One region of the Cupriavidus sp. 96C5-1 genome, then DNA from elsewhere that is predicted to be linked to it. Evidence: riboswitches for the same ligand, from Rfam matches in the RefSeq annotation. Region 1 holds a riboswitch; the other holds the start of a gene.
What was found. A riboswitch is a leader RNA that binds a small molecule or an ion and turns the genes downstream of it on or off. The one in region 1 is predicted to bind cobalamin.
Positions count from the first base shown of each region.

Region 2: another riboswitch for cobalamin. It lies ahead of AC3FOF_RS34755 (TonB-dependent receptor); the one in region 1 lies ahead of AC3FOF_RS00965 (TonB-dependent receptor plug domain-containing protein).

Region 1 is NZ_JBYOJU010000001.1:195,875-203,503, reverse strand. It holds gene AC3FOF_RS00970 (FecCD family ABC transporter permease) at 1-555, opposite strand, end outside; gene AC3FOF_RS00965 (TonB-dependent receptor plug domain-containing protein) at 571-2,427, opposite strand; cobalamin riboswitch at 2,657-2,901, opposite strand; gene AC3FOF_RS00960 (hypothetical protein) at 3,111-3,428, shown strand; gene AC3FOF_RS00955 (cell division protein ZapA) at 3,425-3,766, shown strand; RNA gene ssrS (6S RNA) at 4,076-4,288, shown strand; gene AC3FOF_RS00945 (EVE domain-containing protein) at 4,471-4,965, shown strand; gene AC3FOF_RS00940 (sulfite exporter TauE/SafE family protein) at 5,079-5,891, shown strand; gene AC3FOF_RS00935 (SIMPL domain-containing protein) at 6,018-6,719, shown strand; gene AC3FOF_RS00930 (malonate--CoA ligase) at 6,841-7,629, opposite strand, start outside.
Region 2 is NZ_JBYOJU010000044.1:44,133-51,761, reverse strand. It holds gene hpnD (presqualene diphosphate synthase HpnD) at 1-131, opposite strand, end outside; gene AC3FOF_RS34780 (hypothetical protein) at 401-637, opposite strand; gene AC3FOF_RS34775 (hypothetical protein) at 759-926, opposite strand; gene AC3FOF_RS34770 (hypothetical protein) at 1,157-1,765, opposite strand; gene AC3FOF_RS34765 (YjjA family protein) at 1,786-2,268, shown strand; gene AC3FOF_RS34760 (methyl-accepting chemotaxis protein) at 2,323-3,879, opposite strand; cobalamin riboswitch at 4,206-4,462, shown strand; gene AC3FOF_RS34755 (TonB-dependent receptor) at 4,587-6,839, shown strand; gene AC3FOF_RS34750 (PepSY domain-containing protein) at 6,848-7,629, shown strand, end outside.

The sequences.
Region 1 (7,629 bases):
CCAGAACAGCATGCCGCGCAGGCGCGCCTCGGGCGCCACGCTCAGGATCAGGGTGATCAGCGCACCCCAGCCCGCGGCCAGGATCACGCCGGTCAGCAGCAGCCGCGAGCCGGCCTCATGATGGCCGCCCTGCACCTGCGGGTGCAGCAGGTCGCGCCGCGCCAGCACGGCCACCAGCACCATCGAGAACAGCGCGCCACCGGCAGCGCCGGCCTGCACCGCCCACAACGGCCACATCATCAGCATGGCGGTCAGCGCGCCCGTGGCGGCGGCGCCCGACACGCCCAGCACATACGGCTCGGCCAGCGGATTGCGCAACAGCACCTGCATCAGCGCGCCGGTCAAGGCCAGCAAACCGCCGCAGGCAAACGCAGCGGCCGCGCGCGGCAGGCGCAGCTCACGCACGATGGCGCCGGCGGTATCGTCAGTGGCACCGGACAGCGCGTGCCAGACCTGGGCGCCCGACAGCGACACGCTGCCCACCGCCAGCGACAGCAGGAACACCGCCACCCCGGTGGCGGCCAGCATCAGCCAGACGGCGAATGCGCGGCGCATCTCAGGCGGCCACCATCAGCGCTGGCGCCAGCCCAGCGTGATAAAGCCGGCGCGTCCCTGCGTGTTGAAGGGGTAGGCGAGCTGGTAGTTCTTGTCGAACAGGTTTTCCACGCGGGCGGCGACGAACCATTGCTTGTCGATGTTGTAGCGGGCATTGAGGTTGACGATACCGTATCCGCCCAGCGTACGCGAGCCGCTATCGAGACGCGCCGACGAGATGATCCACTCGCCGCCCAGGCGGAAGTCGCCGAACTGGCGGCCCACGTCGAAGGCGACATGGCGGCGCGCGCGGCGCAGCAGCTGCGTGTTGCTCTGCTCGTCCACCGGGTTCTGGAAGGTCGCGCTGGCGCCCACGTCGGTGCCCATCAACCTGGCGCGCCAGGAAGCCTCGATGCCCTGCACCTTGGCCTTGTTGACATTCTGCGCCAGGTACAGGCCGCTGGGCTGCAACGCCGCGGTGATCAGGTTGTCGTAGCGGGTCTCGAACGCGGTCACGCGCAGCAAGCCGGCGCTGTCCGTGCTGTATTGCGCGCCCACCTCGACCGACTTGGCGCGCTCCGGCTTGATGCCGGGCTGGCCATAGTTGGGGTAGTAGAGTTCGTTGAAGGTGGGAGCGCGAAAGGCATTGCTGGCGTTGGCGATCAGCTTGATCGCGTCGGTCACGTTGTAGCCGTAACCGGCGAAGTAGCTCGCCTGGCTGCCGAAATCCGAATAGTGGTCGTTGCGCACATTGAGCTGCAGCTGGTGCTTGCCCAGGCGGCCATCGTAGCCGCCGAACACCGATGCAATATTGCGGCCCGGGGCGCCATAGACATTCGAGCTGAACTCCTGCTGCGCGTACTCCGTGCCGAACAGCAGCTTGTGGGTGGGCGCCAGCGCGTATTCGTTCTGCCAGGTGTACTGCCGGTTGCGCGTATTGAAGTTGCTGTTGAACAGGCCGTTCAAGGTGTTTTCGCTGTTGTCCCCGCTCTGGGCCACCTTGAAATGCGTGGTCCAGTCCCGGGTCAGCTTGCCATTGACGAACGCCGACACCGTGTACAGCTCGCTGTTCATCCACCAGACATCGGTGGGCTTGCCCGTGGTGCTGTCGTAGGAGAGCTTGCTCTTGGAATAATAAGCGCTGACACCGGCGTCCCAGTCGCTCGAGAATCGGTGCTTGAGCTGGCCCGATACACTCTTGTTGTCGTAGGGATTGTCGTTCGGGTTGGGGCCGATACCCTTCTTTGCCTTGGCCGGATTATCCCCGTTCCACTGCGCGGCGTTGATCGCCGAGAAGCCATCGGTCTTGAACGCGGAGCCGGTGACGTTGAACGAGGTGTCGCCCACCTGGCCGCCGTAGCCCACCGTAGCCTGGCGCGTATTGTTGCTGCCATACTCGACCTGTGCATTGGCCGTCGGCGGCTGGCCCTCGCCGCTCTTGGTAAAGATCTGCACCACGCCTCCGATCGCGTCCGAACCATAGAGCGCCGAGACGTTGCCGCGCACCACCTCGATATGGTCGATCTGGTCGGGCAGGATATTCGACAGCTGGGCGGTGCCGCTGCTGGCCGCCGAGACCCGCACGCCGTCGATCAGGATCAGCGTCTGGTTGGAATTGGCCCCGCGCATGAACAGGCTGGTATTGGCGCCCATGCCGCCATTGGTGGCAAACTCCACGCCGGCCTGGGTGCGCAGCAATGAACGCAGATCGGGCGCCTGCGAATTGACGATGTCCTGCCGGGTCACCACCGTGGTGTGCGGCAGCGCCTCGGTCAGCGGTTGCGCGGTGCGGGTGGCGGTAACCACCACCGGTGCGAGCTGGGTGTCGGCAACAGGCTGAGCGGCTGGCTGGGAGGCCGGCTGGGCGGTGGACGACTCGGCCGGCTGGGCCATGGCAACACCGGATGCGCTTGCGGCCAGCAAGGCGACCAGCGCGGCGGGCAGTTGGCGGGAGACGAAAACGGTAGCGGTGTGGCAGTGCGCCGGCAATGCCGGACGGCTCGACCTGGAAGACGATGAGCGCATGATGCGAAGTGGGAGAGAACAGCCTGGTCCGTTCCCCCGCGGACCGTCTGGCGACGAAGCGCGCCGCTGCTTCGTGCCGGAAGGCGGTGAAAAAAGCGGGCGCGCTCTCGTTCAGGCCGGTATCCGGGCTGACGACATCGGTCCGACCGCCTTCCCGAACCTTGCGGTTCAGTGGCATGTGGGTCGGCCTTGCGATCTTGCGATCGCGGTCGCTTACCGTTGCGGGGGCAGCACAGGTTGGCCCTACCCTGCCCTGGCGGCGGTGGCTGGCTCCCTGTTTCCCGTTGAACTGCAACCCTGTAGTGAATAGGATTACGAGCACCTGGAACGTGCGCGAGTGTATGCAGTTTCCAGTCCAGCGTCAATGGTGCGGGAAATCAGCAGGAAAACGGCTGGAAACAGGCATAAAGACGTCGCCACGAATGCCGTTAAGCGACGATGCGTGCAACTTTCGACGCGTTGGCCCGGTCACACCCGACTGCTTTCGCCGTGTGCGCGATGGCGCTTGGGCTAAAATCCCAATACCCGAGACCCTAGATATGACAGGCTCCATGCTCACCGAACTCGAACAACTCGCCGCCAAGATCGGGCGCGTGCTGCACCATGCCGACACCCTCGCGGCCGAGAACCAGCGGCTGCGCGAGGAAATCGACCGCCTGCAGGCCGAGGCCAGCCAGCTGCGCGGTGATCGCGAGGCCATGGCGGCCGACCGCGAACTGCTCAATATCAAGATCGAGGAAGCGCAGCTGCGCATCCAGTCCATCCTCGACAAGCTGCCCACCGCCAGCGACGCCCGCCAGCTCGACCTGCTGGGCGAAGGCGAGACACCCGCCCGCGGCGGCGAAAAAGCTACCGGAGAAAACGCATGAGCAATAAGCAAGTCGAAGTCAACATTGCCGGCCAGTCCTACCGGTTCGCGATTTCGCCCGACAACGAAGCCGCGCTGCTCGAAGCCGTGGCACTGGTAGACGACCAGATGACCCGACTAAAGGGGGGAGTCTCCGCCAAGGGCGTGGAGCGCGTGGCCGTGATGGCAGCCATCAGCATCGCCTCCGACCTGCTGTCGCTCAAGCGCAAGCAGCAGGAGGACGGCGCGATTCCCGTCGACGCGGTGCGCGCGCGCATCCGCGAACTCAACGAGCGCGCCGACGAAGCGCTGCGCCAATACGCCCACGTGGGCACCAATACGACCGCGCCGCGCGGCTGAAAATGCAGCCACTGGCGGTGCCCCGCACGGCACAGCCAGGGCGGCGATGCGTGCGCCGTGCATGCGTTATGTGGCCGACGTGCCGCGCGCGTCAGCAAAATGTAACGACAGGCAAAGACGGGCTTGGTATTGGAAAGCAGTGCGGTGTATAGTGGAGCCAAGCCGCACGAAGCCACATAGTTGCGGCGCTTAGGTCGGGTTATCGCGCCTGACCGCCGTTTTCATCCCATCCTAGTTCGAAACGGCAAACGTCTGACAGCACGTCCGGAGCAGTATGTTCGGTAGTGCAACAAAGTCAGACGTTTGACAGTTTCCCTGCCTGGTTCGTCAGGATCATATTCCTTGAACCGATAAGCATTTGTTGGTGCGGGATAATGCCGCGTGGGCGAGCGCGTCACTCGATTCATAGTCTGCAGTCCGGGACTCCCTGATTTGGTGATGTACCCGAAATGCGGCTTCCGCAGCCACTCTGAACCTCACTTGGGTTCAGGATGCCGATCCAGCGGCCGAGGCGGGGACCCCTCTAAAAGGCGGTGGTTTTTTGACCACCGCCTTTTTCTTTGCCCACGTTTTTTGCCCGCGTTTTTGCACGGGGCGCCCGCTTTCGCTTCTCCGCGCGCAGCCACCGGTGCCCGCGCACAGTTTTCTTTTACCCGGGCTTGCTGCACCATAGCGCTGTTGCCAACGCCACGCCTGCCCTGCCCATGAGCCGATCCCCGCAAGCCGATACCGCCGCGCGCGCCCGCCAGTACTGGCTGATGAAATCGGAGCCCGACGAGGCCAGCATCGACACCCTGGCCGAGCGGGGCACCTTGCCATGGACCGGCGTGCGCAACTACCAGGCGCGCAACTTCATGCGCGACGCCATGCGCATCGGCGATGGCGTGCTGTTCTATCACTCCTCCTGTCCGCAGCCCGGCATTGCCGGCCTGGCCGAGGTCAGCTCGCAACCCTACCCCGACCCCACCCAGTTCGACCCGAAGAGCGATTACTACGATGCAGCCTCCAGGCAAGACGAACCGCGCTGGATGCTGGTCGACGTGCGCTTTGCCGGCAAGAGCCCGCTGATCTCGCTGGCCGACCTGCGCGCGCACGAGGAACTGGCCGACATGGTCGTGCTACGCCGCGGCAACCGGTTGTCGATCACGCCGGTGACACCGGCCGAATGGCGCTTCATCACCACGCGGCTGATGCGCTGAAGCCGCGCTGCACCGGCGCGCATCGCGGCGCGACTGCGCCCAGCGGCGCAAGGCAGCGTGGAAACAGGCTGCCGGCAACATAACGGCAACACCCGCAAATTCGATCCCGCCTCATGAGCCCTTCCCTGATTCCCGGACTGCTGCTGCTCGGTGCCTTCACCGGCTTCTGCGCGGGCCTGCTCGGCGTGGGCGGCGGCATGATGATGGTGCCGTTTCTCACGCTGCTGTTCACCGCCATGGCCTTTCCGGCCGAGGCCATCGTGCATATGGCGATCGCCACCTCGATGGCGACCATCCTGTTCACCTCGCTGTCCTCGGTGCGCGCCCACCACAAGCGCGGCATGGTGCGCTGGAAGCTGGTGCTGGCCCTCGCGCCGGGCATCCTGATCGGCGGCATGATCGGTGGCGGCAAGGTATTCGCGGCCCTCAAGACCGGCTGGCTGTCGTTATTGTTCTCGCTCTTCGTCGGCTTCTCCGCGTGGCAGATGCTGCGCAACCGCAGGCCGGCGCCGCACCGGCAGCTGCCGGCCACGCCGGGCATGCTCGGCGCCGGCGGAGTGATCGGCTTCCTGTCCAGCCTGGTGGGCGCGGGGGGAGGCTTTGTCTCGGTGCCGTTCATGACCTGGTGCAATGTGCCCATCCACAACGCCGTGGCCACCTCGGCCGCGCTAGGCTTTCCCATCGCGGTGGCGAGCGTGATCGGCTATGTATGGAGCGGGCTGGGCCAGGCCGGGCTGCCGCCCGGATCGCTCGGCTATATCTACCTGCCCGCACTGGCGGTCATCGCCACGGCCAGCGTGCTGACCGCGCCGCTGGGCGCGCGCACTGCGCACAGCATGGACGTCGCACAGCTGAAGAAGATCTTCGCCTGCCTGCTGTTCTGCCTGTCGGCCTACATGCTGTGGAAGGCCTGGCATGCGTTCTGAACATCCGCATGGCGAAGAAAAGCCAGAGCGCGGCGGATACAAGTAGATACAAGGCCGATCGCGACGTTACGGAACGATCACCCGAGCCGCGCGTCTGATACGCATCGTTTTGAAAGGGAGAACGTCATGAAACAACTGCTTGCCGCAACGCTGCTGGGTACCACCGCCATGGCCGCTTCCGCCCAGGGCGGCGGTCCGGTCCACGAGCCGGCGCCCGCCGGCGTGCTGTCATTGTCCGCCCAGGCCGCCACCGAAGTGCCGACCGACGTGGTCCACCTCACGCTGACGGCCGAGCAGGAAGGTGCCGAGCCGGGCGCCATCTCCTCGTCGCTGTCGGCCAAGACGCAGGAAGTGATCGCGCAGGCAAAGCGTACCAGCGGCGTGCAGGCGCAATCCGGCGGCTTCAGCATCTATCCGTCCAACGACAAGAACGGGCGCATCAGCACCTGGCGCGGCCGCGCCGAGGTGATTCTGGAATCCCGCGACTTCACTGCGGTATCCAGGCTCGCGGGCCAGCTCGCCAGCCAGATGCAGGTGCAGAACATCAGCTTCTCGCTGTCGCGGGAAGCACGCCAGGCGGCCGAAGCCAGGCTCACCGAACAGGCCGTGGCCTCGTTCCGCGACAAGGCGCAGGCTACCACCAGACTGTTCGGCTACGGCAGCTATACCATCCGTGAAGTGCAGGTGGGCGAAGTCGGCGCGGTGCAGCCGATGCCGCGCATGTACGCGGCCAAGGCCATGATGGCCGACTCCGTGCCGGTACCGGTCGAGGGCGGCAAGGCCCAGGTCACCGTGACAGTGAACGGTTCGGTGCAGATGCTGAAGTAAGCCGCGCGCTCGCCGGCGGGGCGCATGCTTCCGTCTCCCATGCCTCGGGAGAGAACGAGCGCCTGCACCGCGTGACGACGGGGCGGCGGCATCGACCGCCACCCCGACCGGCCCGACCGGCCTACAAGGCCGCGAACTGCTGGCGCAGCACGTTCTTCTGCACTTTGCCCATGGTGTTGCGCGGCAATTCTTCCACCAGGTGCACGCGCTTGGGCACCTTGAAGTTGGCGATGTGCCCCTTGAGCGAGCCGATCAGGTTGGACTCGTCGAGCGCGGCGCCCGGCTTGCCGACCACCACCGCCACCACGGCCTCGCCGAAATCCGCGTGCGGCACGCCGATCACGGCGCTCTCCGCCACGCCGGGCATCTCATCGATGAAGCTCTCGATCTCCTTGGGGTAGACGTTGTAGCCGCCGGAGATGATCAGGTCCTTGCTGCGGCCGACGATGGTCAGGTAGTCGTCTGGCACCTTGCGCTCGCCGGCCTGGCTGACGATGGCGCCGCCGAAGCGGCCGACGTCGCCGGTCTTGAACCAGCCGTCTTCGGTGAATTCTTCCAGCGTCTTTTCCGGCATGCGCCAGTAGCCCTTGAACACATTGGGGCCGCGCACTTCCACATTGCCGATTTCGCCCGCCGCGCACGGCTTGCCGTCGCCATCCGCCACGCGCACCGACACGCCCGGCAGCGCCTTGCCCACGGTGCCGCCGATACGCTCGCCGGCCTCTGTCTCATACGGATTGGAGACCAGCATCACGGTCTCGCTCATGCCGTAGCGCTCCAGGATGGTGTGCCCGGTGCGCGCGCGGAACGCATCGAAGGTTTCCATCAGCAGCGGCGCCGAGCCCGACACGAACAGCCGCATGCGGCGGCAGGTGTCGTCGTCGAAACGCGGCTCCTGCAGCATGCGCAC
Region 2 (7,629 bases), on a different contig from region 1:
CCATAGATCTCGAACATCGCCTCGCGCTGCGCGGCGGGCAGGATCTTCAGGGCGGCGTGGAATGAACTGCCGGAGGATACGGCATTGCCCGCCAGGGGGACGTTTTGCACTGCGATTTCGGTTCCGGCCACGTAACTCCTCGTCACGCGTGAACCGCCCTGCTGCGGAATGCCTTGCCGGGCCCTTGCCTCGGCACGGCATGCGCGCGGCACAAGGCGGCGTGTTTGCGATGGGGGGCGATTATACCAAGTCTGGCCATGGGCAAGGCCGGCAGGCGGTGAAGAGGCGTCGAGGGATGGATCGGAAAAATGCTGCAAAAGACATGTTCTTCATTCCACCGCGCCCCGTGGAAGATAGTGCCTCATAAGACACAGCGCAAGCCGATATTGCTGGCTAGCGCCTATTTGGCGCGCGGGACGAGGATGCGGGACTCGATCACAAAGGCCCCGCGCTCGGGGTCATAGCGCGCCCATTCAACGAGATGCACGCAGCTTTCGCGATTTTCGAGGTTTCTGCCACGCTCTCCATGGGCAAACCTGCCGCGCTCGGTTTCGGCCGCGGCGTGCATGCGCCGCAAGTCTGCCAGGACAAGCGGCGAGATGCGTTCAAGTAACCGGCTGGACCTCAGCTTGTTCATGGCGGCCTCCTCCCAACGCATCCTTTGACGGATATCCTCAGTGTAGACCGCCGGCCCGGGTGTTTAATGTGGTCCGGAGCACGCACCGGCGCAGTTTTTCTTCATGCGCGGCGCGGCCCGGTCAGCTCGTGGCAGCCCGGGCGTAGCGCTGCCGCGGCACGGGCAATGCCTTCAACTGCTCGCGGCGAATCCGGATGGCTTCCTCGTTGCCGCGCTTGATGGCGGCGCGCAGGTTCAGCACTGCCTTGCGATACTTCTTCTTTTTTCTGACGCTGGTGGTGATGGCCATGGTGGTCCGTGTCCTCGCTCTGGCTTCAGGAGACTGCACAGGCACGCATGCCCGTTCCTCCAGGCAAACCGCGCCGCTGACGGCCGCGCGCTGCCGCGCCCGGCCGAAACGCTAGTGAAAGCCGATTCGACCTGCTCGTCAAGACGCGGTGCCGCGTAGCGCTTCCGCCGATGGCGGGCCCGTTGCGATTCTCATGGCGGGGAGAGCCGCCAGCGGCGGCCCCGGTTTCCTCAGGCACCCGACGCCACGGTCACGAACACCGGATTCGAATAGAACCAGAGATCGTTGTAGTTGCGCGCGTTGATGGCATTGAAGCGCGCCGTGTTCTCCACGATATCCGTCTTCGCGTCGGGCAGCGGATTGCCATTCGCCGTCTCGCCCGGCACGTTCATGCCGAGGTTGGTGCCACGCAGGCGGAAATACTGGCTCCTGCTTGCCTTGAAGGTGTAGCTCACGGCGTTGTAGCCGTCCTTGTCCTGCTTCCAGTCGGCCTTGGTGAAGGTGGCGATCACCTTGGTGGAGTCGTTGGTCTCCTTGCTGTAGGCAGGCGTGCCGGGCTGCGCGCGGCCGGTGACGTCCCCTGCGATCAGGTCGATGTGGTCGACCGTCGGCCTCACGTTGACGTTGGCGCCGCTGTCGAGCGGATACTCGAAGTTGTTCCGGTCCGGGCTCTTGAAGCGGATGGTCACGGTGACGCTGTCGCCGGCCTTCGCCTTGAGCTCGCCGCCCATTTCGCCCTTCGCGCCGCCCGCGGCGAGATTGAAGTCCAGCGCGTTGATCAGGTCGCCGAACACCGAGAACGCCTTGCCGGCAAGCACTATAGTGAAAGCTGTTTTCACCACCCCAAGAGGAACGCCGCATGAACGCCAGCATCTATCGCACCACTGCCGTGACGATCCTGATCGCTATGCTGCTGCCGGTGGCGGCCGCGCATGCGCAGCTCGGGGACATGCTCAAGGACAAGCTGGGCGGCGCGGCGCAGGGCGCCGGGAGCACCTCGTCCGGTGGGCTCGGTGGCCTTGGCGGCAGCCTGGGAGGAATGGGCGGCACGCCATCGCTGCAATCGCTGACTTCGGGCAGCACCGGCAACGTCGCCGGCGTGCTGGAATTCTGCATCAAGAACAACTATCTCAGCGGCGGCGGCGCCGCTTCGCTGAAGGACAAGCTTGTGGGCAAGCTCGGCGGCTCGCCCGCTTCGGATAGCGGCTATGGCGATGGCGCCAAGGGCATCCTGCACAGCAGCGACGGCCAGCAGCTCGACCTGAGCGGCGGCGGCCTCAAGGCGCAGGTCACCAAGCAGGTCTGCGACAAGATTCTCGCCCAGGGCAAATCGCTGCTATAGGCGGGATGCCAGCCGCCTCGCCGCAGGCGGCGCACAGGGCATCGACGGCGCCGCTCAGGCTGGCGACAGCCTGAAAGCGGACACCGCATGGTGCAACGCGCCCGCCTGGTCCTCCAGCGAGGCCGCCGCGGCACTCGCCTGCTCGACCAGCGCCGCGTTCTGCTGCGTCATCTGGTCCATCTGCGACACCGCGCGATTGACCTCTTCGATGCCCGTGCGCTGCTCGGCAGTGGCCGAGGCAATGCCGTCCATGATGGCGGTCACGCGACTGACCGCGTTGACGATCTCGGCCATGGTCTGCCCGGCCTGCTCGACCAGGGCCGAGCCGCTGTCGACCTGGCCCACCGATTCGACGATCAGCGTCTTGATCTCCTTGGCCGCGCCCGCGCTGCGCTGCGCCAGGTTGCGCACCTCGCCGGCCACCACGGCAAAGCCGCGCCCCTGCTCGCCGGCACGCGCGGCTTCCACCGCGGCGTTCAGCGCCAGGATATTGGTCTGGAAGGCAATGCCGTCGATCACGCCGATGATGTCGTTGATCTTGCGCGAGCTGGCGGTGATGCCGCGCATCTTGTCCACTACCTGGCTGACCACGCTGCCGCCCTGCTGCGCGATCTGCGAGGCATCGGACACGTACTGGCTGGCCTCGTTGGCATTGTCGGCATTCTGGCGCACCGTGGCGGTGATCTGCTCCATGCTGGCGGCGGTTTGCTGCAGCGAGGCGGCCTGCTGCTCGGTACGGCCCGACAGGTCGGTATTGCCCGCTGCGATTTCCTGAGCCGCCGAGCTGATGGAATCCGCCGATCGCTGGATCCCGGCCACCGTGCTCGCGAGCTGGTCGCGCATATGCCCGATCGCATACATCAGGCTGGAGCGGTCATCCGGGTCGGTCGCGACGCGCGCCGTGAGGTCGCCACTGGCCATGCGCAAGGCGAGCGCGGCCGCGGTGGCGGGTTCGCCGCCGACCGAGCGCTGGATGCTGCGGATCAGCGTCGTGGCCACCACGGAAATCGCAATGCCGAGCAGCACCAGCAGCCCGAGCGAGCGATACAGCGACGAGCGGAACTGCGCCTCCACGTCATCCATATACGTGCCCGCGACGAGGTCCCAGCCCCAGGGCTTGTAGCGCGCCACATAGCCGATCTTCGGGCTCGGCTGGTCACTGCCGGGCTTGGGCCACCAGTAGTCCAGAGCGCCCGCGCCTTCCGGCGAAGCGCCGCGCGCGGCGATGTCGGCATACAAGGCATTGCCCTTGGCATCCTTGAAGTCGGCCATGTTCTTGCCATTCAGCTTGGCGTTGATGGGATGCATCACCAGCACCGAATCCGCGCCGACGATCGTGATATAGCCATCCTTGCCATAGCGTTGCGCGGCAATGCGGGCAATGGCCTGGGCCTTGGCGTCGGCTTCGGACAATTTGCCCTGGCGAGCCTGCTCGGCGTAGTCGCGTACCAGCGAGAGCGACATATCGACAATATTCGCCAGCTCCCCGCGGCGGTCCGCCATCTGCAGTTCGCGGGTCTGGAATGCATGCATCACAGTCAGCAGCAGCAGGCCAAGCCAGGCCAGCACAAGAGGAATCCACAGCTTCTTTCGCAAGGTCAGACGATTCATGGCGTTCTATTTGATGGACAGGTACCGGCCATGCGGGAGGCATGCGGCATCACTGGATAACGGAAGGTACTCCCGCCTTCTTTAACGTCCGACGAAACCAGACAGAATAAAAAAAACAAAAATCGACGTAGATGAGGCAAGAAACACGAAGATGGCCACGCGATGCATCAACCTCGCCTCCCGGCTCCCGGCTGGCGCATGCCTTCCCGCCGTCAAAGCCGAGCGCGGCCGGACCATGCCTGGGAAAATATGCATGCCAAAGCACCCCGGAATACGGCTACAATCCGCCTCGCAACCCTTTCGCATTTGCAATTGACTTGCAACTGGGCTGCCAATGGTTCGAAGGTGCCCCCGCATGCGTCGCGCGGCGGGGGTTAAACGGGAAACAGGTGCGCCGCCGGCCATGCCGCGGTCAATCCTGTGCTGCCCCCGCAACGGTCAGCAGGTAGAAAGGTGTCAGGCCGCGCCAGCTGGCGGCGGCAGCCACTGCGCATCATGCGTGGGAAGGCGACACCCCGGACGCGCCCATGCGGAAAGCGCCCCTCCTGCGAGCCCGGATACCGGCCTTCGACCGATCACCGAGGCTGCGGACGGGCGGCCAGGCGTGAGACGGCCCGCTCTGCGCCGGCCGTCCCTGCGCGTTCGTCCGCGGCTTGTTCGTTTATTGCCGCCGGGCGGGGTCGCCCGCGGTCAACGATGGAAGGCCCATGTCCGCGCGCCCTCGCATTGCCCGCACCGCCGGGTCCGGTTCATTCAGGCAGCGTTACGCTCGCCCTTCGCGCAAGCTGGCGCATCACTGCGCGCTTGCGCTCTCGCTCGGGGCCTTTGCCTCGCTCGGCACGGACGCGGCCTGGGCCGCGGACGACACGCAAACCGCCGAACGTCCGCAATCGCGGTCTTCCCGCAAAGACGGCACGGTGCTGCCGCCGGTGGTGGTCAGCAGCAGCGCGCAGCCGCCCACCCTGGCACTATCGGAACCCGCCAGCACCGGCAGCCGGCTCGGCCTGACCCCGCTCGAGACACCCGCCAGCGTGGAAGCGCTCTCCGGCGAGACCGTGCGCGAGCGCGGCGACCTGTCGGTGCGCGAGGCCGTTTCCCGCGCTACCGGCATCACCGCCAACGGTACCCCGGGCAATGGCGGCACGGCGCTCACGGCGCGCGGTTTCTCCGGACAGGGTTCGGTGATGCAGCTATATGACGGCACGCGCCTTTACGTAGCTTCCGGCACGGTCACCTTTCCCTTCGATACGTGGTCGGCGGACCGCATCGAAGTCCTGCGCGGCGCGGCTTCGGTCATGGTTGGCGAAGGCGCGATCGGCGGCGTGGTCAACGTCATCCCCAAGAAGCCGCTGCGCGCGCCGGTCGCCAACGAACTGCAGGTCACCGGCGGCACCCAGCGCACCGCGCGCGCCGCCTTCGACAGCGGTGGCGCGGTCAACGAGAACCTCTCCTACCGCTTCAATGCCAGCTACGGCCGCTCCGGCGGCTGGGTGGATCGGGGCGACTCGCGCGCCACCGCAGTGTCGGCGGCGGTACGGCTGGACGTGTCGCCGGCATTCAATGTGACGCTGTCCCATGACGACGGCGACCAGCACCCGATGCAATACTTCGGCACGCCGCTGGTCGACGGCAGCCTGGACACCACGCTGCGCAAGAAGAACTACAACGCAGGCGACAGCGAGATCACCTATCGCGACCGCTGGACCCGGCTCGCCGCGCAATGGCAGCCCAATGAGCGCGTCACGGTGCGCAACCAGTTCTACTACCTCACCAGCCAGCGCCACTGGCGCAACGCCGAGTCCTACACGTTCCTGCCGGCGAGCGGCCAGGTGCGCCGCACCGACTACCTGGAGATCCTGCACGACCAGGAACAGGTGGGCGACCGTGCCGACCTGAAGATCGACGGGCAACTGTTCGGCATGGCCAATACCGCCATGGCGGGATTCGATGTCAACCGCATCCACTTCACCAACAGCAGCAACTCGCCCTATGGCGGCACATCCACCGTGGGTGCGTGGCAGTTCGATCCGGGCCAGTTCATCAACCCGCCTGGCATCGCCACCTCGCCGCGCTTTCGCACCCACACCACGCAATACGCGCTGTTCGGCGAGGACCGTCTCAAGCTGACCCGGCAATGGTCGGTGATCGGCGGCGTACGGCTCGACCACGCAGAACTGGAACGCGGTAACCTGGTGAGCGGCGACGCCTGGCGCCGCACCTTCAACAACATTACCTGGCGCGCGGGCACGGTTTACGCGTTCACGCCGGCACTCTCGGCCTACGCGCAGTACGCCACCGCCACCGATCCGCTGAACGCGCTGGTCTCCACCTCCGATGCGCAGAAGGACTTCAAGCTCGCCACCGGGCGGCAGATCGAGGCCGGGGTCAAGCAATCGTTCTGGAACCAGCGGGGCGAATGGACCTTTGCCGCCTACCAGATCGTCAAGAAGAACCTGCTCACCCCCGACGCCAGCAATCCAACGCTGTCGGTGCAGGCGGGCCAGCAGTCCTCGCGCGGACTGGAAGCGTCGGTCAGCGTCGAGCTGACGCGCGGCCTGCGCCTGGACGCCAACGGGACGGTGCTGCGTGCCCGCTTCGACGACTTCGCGGAGAAGGTGAACGGCGCGCTGGTCTCGCGCAACGGCAGCATTCCGGCAAACGTACCGCAGCAGGCGGCCAACCTGTGGCTGACGTGGGCCTTCGCGCCGCAATGGCAGCTTGGCAGCGGCCTGCGCTACGTGGGCAAGCGCTACTCCAACAACGCCAATACGGCATCCATGCCATCGTACACGGTGGTGGATGCCTCGCTGCAATGGCGCGTGTCGCGCAGGACGGCGCTGACGCTGCGGGTCTATAACCTGTTCAACCGCGACTACGCCGAATCCTTCGGCAACAGCGGCGCCCAGTGGCTGCTGGGACGTCCGCGCGCGGCTGAGCTGTCGGCCAGCTTCTACTTCTGAGCCAGGCCATGGCGAGCACGTCCCTGTCCTGGCGGGAATCCTGCTGGCGCTTCACGCGCCGCTGGCTCTATCTGGTGCACCGCTGGGCCGGCATCGCCGGCTGCCTGCTGATCGCCATGTGGTTCCTCTCGGGACTGGTGATGATGTACGTGGCCTTTCCCGCGCTAAGCGACGCCGAGCGCCTTGCCGGACTGCCGCCGCTGGACCTGCGCGCGGTGCGGGTCTCGCCCGATGCCGCGATGGCCGGCGCGGGCCTGGCCCGTTTTCCCCGCAGCCTGCGGCTGGAGATGATGGGTGGCCGGCCGGCCTATCGCATGATCGACTGGGACGGCAAACCCCATACGGTCTCGGCGCTCGACGCGGCCCGCATCGAATCCGTGGATGCCCCAGCCGCGCAGGAGATCGCCCGGCGCTTCGCCGGCGCGGCCGCCGCGCGCTGGGTCGAAACCGCCGAGCGCGACCAATGGACCGTGCCCAACGGGCTCAATGCCTGGCGCCCGCTGCATCGCATCGCGCTGGACGACGCCGCCGGCACCGAGCTGTATGTCTCCGCGCGCACCGGTGAAGTGATGCGCGACACCAATCGCGCGGAGCGCTTCTGGAACTGGCTCGGCGCGGTGCCGCACTGGCTGTATTTCACGCCGGTGCGGGCCGATCCGCCGCTTTGGCGCCAGGTGGTGCTGTGGACGTCCGGCGTGTGCATCGCGGTGGCGGTCAGCGGCATCTGGATCGGCTGGCTGCGGCTGCGCGTGCGCCGCCGCTTCGCGCATGGCAGCGCCGGCGGCACCTC